Regions from separate parts of the Paractinoplanes brasiliensis genome, predicted to be linked through region 2. Evidence: riboswitches for the same ligand, from Rfam matches in the RefSeq annotation. Region 2 holds a riboswitch; the other holds the start of a gene.

Region 1 (3,394 bases), 110 kb from region 2:
CCGCCCGCCTCGTGCACCGCCGCGCACAGATCGGCGATCGACGTCTCGTACACGCCGTGGGTCGACGGGTACGTCACCATGATCGCGGCGAGGGACTCCGCATGCTTCTCGATCTTGGCGTGCAGGTCGGCCATGTCCACGTTGCCGAGATCGTCGCAGGCCACCACGACCACCCGCATCCCGGCCATCACGGCGCTGGCCGCGTTCGTGCCGTGCGCGCTCGACGGGATCAGGCACACGTCCCGGTGGGACTCGCCCCGCGAACGGTGATAACCCCGGATCGCCAGCAGACCGGCCAGCTCACCCTGCGACCCCGCGTTCGGCTGCACGCTCACCGCGTCGTACCCGGTGATCTCGGCCAGCCACGACTCCAGCGTCGCCACCAGCTTCTCGTAGCCGGCCGTGTTCGCCGCCGGGGCGTACGGGTGGATGTCAGCGAACTCCGGCCAGGTCACCGGCTCCATCTCGGTGGTCGCGTTCAGCTTCATCGTGCACGACCCCAGCGGGATCATGCCCCGGTCCAGCGCGTAGTCCCGGTCGGACAGCCTGCGCAGATACCGCAGCATGCTCGTCTCGGAATGGTGCGTGCGGAACACCGGATGCGTCAGGTACTCGCTCGTGCGCGCCAGGGGCTTCGCCCCACAATCGGCGACAGCGGTTTCCCGTACGCCGAAAGCCCGCACAACCGCAGCGACGTGCGCCTCGGTCGTCGTCTCGTCGGCCGCCACCGACACCCGGTCGGCGTCCACCAGCCGCAGGTCGATGCCGGCCTCGGCCGCCGCGGCCACCACCTCCGCCGCCCGGCCCGGGACAACCGCCGTCACCGTGTCGAAGAACGCGTCGTGCGCCACCCGCACGCCACCCGCCGTCAAGCTGCCCGCCACGGTCAACGCGTGGTGGTGCACCCGCTCGGCGATCCCCCGCAGCCCCCGCGGACCGTGGTAGACGGCGTACATGCTCGCCATCACCGCGAGCAGGACCTGCGCCGTACAGATGTTGCTGGTCGCCTTCTCACGACGGATGTGCTGCTCACGGGTCTGCAACGCCAGCCTGTACGCCGGAGCGCCGTCCGCGTCCTTCGACACGCCGACCAGCCGGCCCGGCAACGACCGCTCCAGCCCCGCCCGCACGGCCAGGTAACCGGCGTGCGGACCACCGAACCCGAGCGGCACCCCGAAACGCTGGGTCGTGCCCGCCGCGATGTCAGCCCCGATCTCCCCCGGCGCCCGCAGCAACGTCAACGCCAGCAGGTCGGCGGCCACCGTCACCAGAGCACCCCGGGCGTGCGCCGCCTCGACGAGCGCCGCGTGATCCCGTACGGCTCCGGAAGCCCCTGGGTATTGCAGGTGCAGGCCGAAGAACTCGCCGGGCAGCGGGTCACCCGCGTCAAGATCGACCAACTTGAGCTCGATGCCCAGCGGCTCGGCCCGCGTCCGCAGCACCGCGAGCGTCTGCGGCAACGTGTCCGCGTCCACCACGTACGTCCGGGACTTGCTCTTCGAAGCCCGCTTGGCCAGCGTCATCGCCTCGGCGACCGCGGTGCCCTCGTCCAGCATCGACGCGTTCGCCGTGGTCAACCCCGTCAGGTCGGTCACCATGGTCTGGAAGTTGAGCAGCGCCTCCAGCCGGCCCTGGCTGATCTCCGGCTGATACGGCGTGTACGCCGTGTACCAGGCCGGGTTCTCCAGGACATTCCGCTTGATCACCGCCGGGGTGTGCGTGCCGTAGTACCCCAGCCCGATCATCGAGGTCGTCACCCTGTTCTGCGACGCGATCGCGCGCAGCTCGGCGATCGTCTCCTCCTCGGAGGCGGCCGCGGGCAGCTCCAGCGACCCGTGCCAGCGGATCACCTCGGGGATCGCCGCGTCCATCAGAGCGTCCAGCGACGCGTACCCGATGGCCTTGAGCATGTGGGTCTGCTCTTCCGCATCCGGCCCGATATGCCGGTTGGCGAACGTCATGGCGGCTCCTGACAGAGAGGTCGACAAGGCGGCCTCCCCCTCTGTCACACCAGCCGGTCTTTTTCGCCCAGCCGCAATGCTTCAGAGTCGCGAGCCCACGCGGTCCTTTTGCCTGAGAGGTTCCGGGGAGGATTTGCCCCTTCGGCGCCGAGGTCGACCCTCGGTCTCTCCCGCATGGCTACCCTCCAACCTACCAGCGATCATGGTCGGGGCCGCTATCTCTAGGGTGGGGTTGTGACCTACACCCCCGCGAGCAACCGCTACGACACCATGCCCTACCGGCGGACCGGCCGAAGCGGGCTGCGCCTGCCCGTCATCTCGCTCGGACTGTGGCACAACTTCGGCCACGAACGGCCCTGGCAACGCCAGCGCGACATCGTGCTGCGCGCCTTCGACCTCGGCGTCACCCATTTCGACCTGGCCAACAACTACGGCCCGCCGCCCGGCAGCGCCGAGCAGAACTTCGGCCGCATCCTGGCCGGCGACCTCAAAGCCCACCGCGACGAAATCGTCGTGTCGACCAAAGCCGGATACGAGATGTGGCCCGGACCGTACGGCGATTTCGGCTCCCGCAAATACCTGGTCAGCTCGCTCGACCAGTCGCTGAAACGGCTCGGCCTCGACTACGTCGACATTTTCTACCACCACCGGCCCGACCCGGAGACCCCGCTCGAGGAAACCATGGGCGCCCTCGACGCCGTCGTACGCGCGGGCAAGGCCCAATACGTCGGCCTGTCCAACTACGACTCGTCGCAGACGGCGGCCGCGGCGGCCATTCTGCGCGATCTCGGCACGCCGCTGCTCATTCACCAGCCGTCGTACTCGATCCTCAACCGCCGGATCGAGAAGGACAACCTGCTCGACACCCTCGGCGAGGCCGGCGCCGGCTGCATCGCCTTCAGCCCTCTGCAGCAGGGACTGCTGACCGACCGCTATCTCAACGGCATTCCCGACGATTCCCGCGTCCGAACCAGCCGGTTCCTCAACGAGGACGCCCTGGACAACCGGACACTCGCACGGCTGCACGCGCTCAACGACATAGCCCGTCGGCGCGGGCAGTCCCTGGCCCAGATGGCCCTCGCCTGGGCCCTGCGCGACGAACGCATGACCAGCCTCATCATCGGCGCCAGCAGCGTGCAACAGCTCGAGGACAACGTCGCCGCCGTCGGCAACCTGGCCCTGTCCGAGGCCGAACTGGGCGACATCGACGGCACCGTCCTCGACCTGTAAATCGGCTGCTGGTCCTGCGTTCCGCGGCCGGCTTCGTCGCATGATCGAGCACACGGTTCTCGCGGTCGTGGTGGGGTCACGGGCGTACGGACTCTCCGGCCCCGGATCCGACCACGACCGCCGCGGCGTGTCCGTGGCGCCGACCCGCTCGTTCTGGAGCCTCGACAAACCCGTTACCCACTTCGACGGGCCCCTCGACGAAC
Region 2 (3,394 bases):
GAGCCCGGCCCACAACGGCACCGGATCGGCGACGGCCGGCGCGGCCCACAGCGCGTCGAGGGCAAGCGGCCGGTCACCGGCGGGAAAACCCCACCAGACGGCCAGCCCGGCCAGGGCGTCGCCGTCGAAGGCGAGCCAGGTCCACTCGGGGCGGTAACTGCGAGCGGCCAGATGCTCGCGGAACCGCGCCTCGGTGGTGGTGTTGACGGACGGTTCGGACAGGCAGGTCAGGATCAGGTCGAGATCGGACTCGGCCATGGTGCGGAACAACAACGAAGCCTCCCAGTGGGCACCGATGAGCATGACGAGAACATGGGAACCCTCCTTTCCTGCTCGAGTTGTCGTCGATCCTGGCGTGCCGGCGATCCGGGCGCACGCGAATTAGCGGGCGAGCAGCGCGGCGTGCAGGCCGGCGGGGGAGAGCGGCGTCAAATCGCGGGCGGCCAGCCAGGCGGCTCCGGCGGCCGGGTCGCCACCGGTGACAGCGTCGACGCCGCGCCCACGCAGGACGGCGCGGACCTCGTCGCGTACGGGGGTGCCGGCCGTCAGGAGGCCGCCCGCGAGATGGCGTTCCGGTTCGAGCGCATCCGGGTCCCCGTCTGGCACCGCACCGACTCGCACACCGCGCTCACCAACGCCGCCCTGACGCTGCCGGGGGACGTGGCCATCGGGCTCAGCCACTCCGGGCGTACGCAACGGGGGAGTGATCCAGGCCTTCGGCTGCGGGCACTCGGAGGCCCTGGCCATGGAGATCGCCGGTCGCGCGGGGGACTGGTGCCGACCAACCGGATCGCCCTGCGCGACATCGTCCTGTACGGCGGTTCGCCCCTGTCGGAACTGGCCGACCCCGGGGTGGAGCGCCGGACCGACATCGCGCACCGGCTCTACGAGCTGGCCCCGATCAAACCCGACGACGCGTTCGTCATCGCCTCCAACTCCGGCATCAACGGCGCCGTCGTCGAGATGGCGCTGCTGGTCAAGGAACGGGGGCACAAACTGATCGCGATCACCTCGGCCGAGCACTCGGCGGGGGTCGAGTCGCGGCACCCCGGCGGGCGCAAGCTCGGCGAGATCGCCGACGTGGTGCTCGACAACGGCGCCCCGTACGGCGACGCCACAATTCCACTGCCCGGCGGGGGAGCGGTCGGCGCGGTCTCGTCGATCACCGCGGCGCTGCCGGCCCAGCAGATCGTCGCCGAGGTCGTGGAGCGCCTGCTCGCGGCGGGGATCACCCCGCCCGTCCACCTGTCGGACAACGTGCCCGGCGGCAAGGACCACAACGCAGAGATCGAGGCGCGGTACGCCGGGCGCATCCGGCGCACCGCATAGGAAGAGAGCACTGTGATGAACCCTGATTCCCCGCTCAGACCTTGTCCCACCAGGCGAACACTGCTGCGTACGGCCGTCACCGCGGCGGTCACCGTGCCTTTTGCCGCCGGGTGTGTGACCTCCGGCGACTCCTCCCCGGACCAGCCGGCCGAGGGCGCCGAGAAGACGGCGGAGAACCCGCTCGGCGTGAAGGCCGACGCTCCCCTCGAGGTGGTCGTCTTCAAGGGCGGCTACGGCGACGACTACGCGATCAAGGCCGAGTCGGCCTACACGGCGAAGTACCCGCGGGCCACCGTCGACCACAAGGGGTTGCAGAAGGTCGGCGAGGCCATGCAACCCCGCTTCGTCGGCGGCAACCCGCCCGACGTCGTCGACAACACCGGCGCCGGCCGGCTCGACATCGGCACCCTGGTCAGCGCGGGGCCGACGCGGGCAGTCCGTTCCTGCCGCGCGGCCCCGGCGCTCGCCCGGCCCCTCCAGCGGCACGCCTGGGATCGGTGAGCGGGTAACCTGGGGAGGCGGGCGTTCGAGGCCCGTCCCGTTGGTCTTGACCCGTCGACAGCGGATCGCTACCTTGCGGGCCACAACTGCACACCGCTTTGGCCCCGGCGGGAGAGTTCCCCGCGCCGGGGGCGCCGAAGGAGCAACTTCTCCCTCAGAATCTCTCAGGCACCCGTACCGTCGTGGCCGGCGACTCTGGAAAGCCGGGAAACCCCGCGCCCAAGGTGCAAATCAGCCGCCCGCCGGCCGATGAAGCTCTCAGGCCCCATGACAGAGCGAGGGAGGCCTACCCGCCGTCTCGTCAGGGAGCCTCCCATGGCCGTGTCCGTCTTCGACCTGTTCTCCGTCGGTATCGGGCCGTCCAGCTCGCACACCGTCGGACCGATGCGGGCCGCCCGCATGTTCGCGAGCCTGCTCGATGCGGCGCCCGGGGTGACCCTCGTACGGGCCGAGCTGTTCGGCTCGCTCGGCGCCACCGGTCATGGGCACGGCACCCCCAAGGCCGTTCTTCTCGGGCTCGAGGGCGCCGAACCGGAAACCGTCGACGTCTCCACCGCCGACTCGCGGGCCGCGGCCATCCACGCCCGGGGCGGTTTCGACCACGGCGACCGTGTCATCGGCGTCGATCTGGTGCTGCACCGCCGTCGCACGCTGCCCGGGCATCCCAACGGCATGACCTTTTCCGCGTACGCCGGTGACGGTTCGACGGTGCTGAGCAAGACCTACTACTCGGTGGGCGGCGGGTTCGTGCTGGACGAGACCGGCCTGGTGCGCGCCGGCGCCACGCCGTTGCGGCACCCGTTCGCCAGCGGGGCCGAACTGCTCCGGCTGACCTCGTCGACGGGGCTGTCGATCTCGCGGCTCATGCTCGAGAACGAGACCGCTTGGCGTTCCACGGCCGGGACGCGTACGGGCCTCTTGGAGATCTGGCGGGTCATGCGCGAATGTGTGACGGCCGGGCTCGAAGCCGAGGGCGTGCTGCCCGGTGGCCTGAGGGTGCGGCGGCGGGCGGCGGCGACGGCCCGGCAGCTGCGCGTGGCGGGGCGCCCGGCCGAGCACGCGATGGAGTGGCTGACCGCGTACGCGATGGCCGTGAACGAGGAGAACGCGGCAGGCGGCCGGGTCGTCACCGCGCCCACCAACGGCGCGGCCGGCATCATCCCGGCGGTTCTGCACTACTACGTGAACTTCGTCCCGGGCGCCGACGACGAGGGGGTGGTCCGGTTCCTGCTCACCGCGGGCGCGATCGGGCTGCTCTTCAAGGAGAACGCGTCGATCTCGGGCGCCGAGGTGGGTTGTCAGGGCGAGGTGGGCAGCGCGTGCGCGATGGCGGCGGCGGGGCTGGCCGAGGTGCTGGGCGGCACCCCCGAGCAGGTGGAGAACGCGGCCGAGATCGGCATGGAGCACAACTTGGGGCTGACCTGCGACCCGGTCGGCGGGCTGGTGCAGATCCCGTGCATCGAGCGCAACGGCATGGCCGCGGTCAAGGCGGTCACGGCGGCCCGGATGGCGCTGCGTGGGGACGGCCGCCATCACGTCTCCCTCGACAAGGTCATCAAGACCA

What was found. A riboswitch is a leader RNA that binds a small molecule or an ion and turns the genes downstream of it on or off. The one in region 2 is predicted to bind glycine.
Region 1: linked by a shared signal. The riboswitch ahead of gcvP (aminomethyl-transferring glycine dehydrogenase) and the one ahead of C8E87_RS37650 (L-serine ammonia-lyase) in region 2 are both predicted to bind glycine.

Annotation. Positions count from the first base shown of each region.
Region 1 covers NZ_SNWR01000002.1:1,104,305-1,107,698, forward strand. Annotated here, with positions in the region: gene gcvP (aminomethyl-transferring glycine dehydrogenase) at 1-1,961, opposite strand, end outside; glycine riboswitch at 2,052-2,144, opposite strand; gene mgrA (L-glyceraldehyde 3-phosphate reductase) at 2,196-3,191, shown strand; partial or broken gene C8E87_RS37150 (DNA polymerase beta superfamily protein) at 3,232-3,394, shown strand, end outside.
Region 2 covers NZ_SNWR01000002.1:1,217,008-1,220,401, reverse strand. Annotated here, with positions in the region: gene C8E87_RS37670 (GNAT family N-acetyltransferase) at 1-303, opposite strand, end outside; gene C8E87_RS37665 (hypothetical protein) at 382-606, opposite strand; partial or broken gene C8E87_RS37660 (sugar isomerase domain-containing protein) at 689-1,329, shown strand; gene C8E87_RS37655 (type 2 periplasmic-binding domain-containing protein) at 1,345-1,830, shown strand; glycine riboswitch at 1,929-2,020, shown strand; glycine riboswitch at 2,024-2,106, shown strand; gene C8E87_RS37650 (L-serine ammonia-lyase) at 2,146-3,394, shown strand, end outside.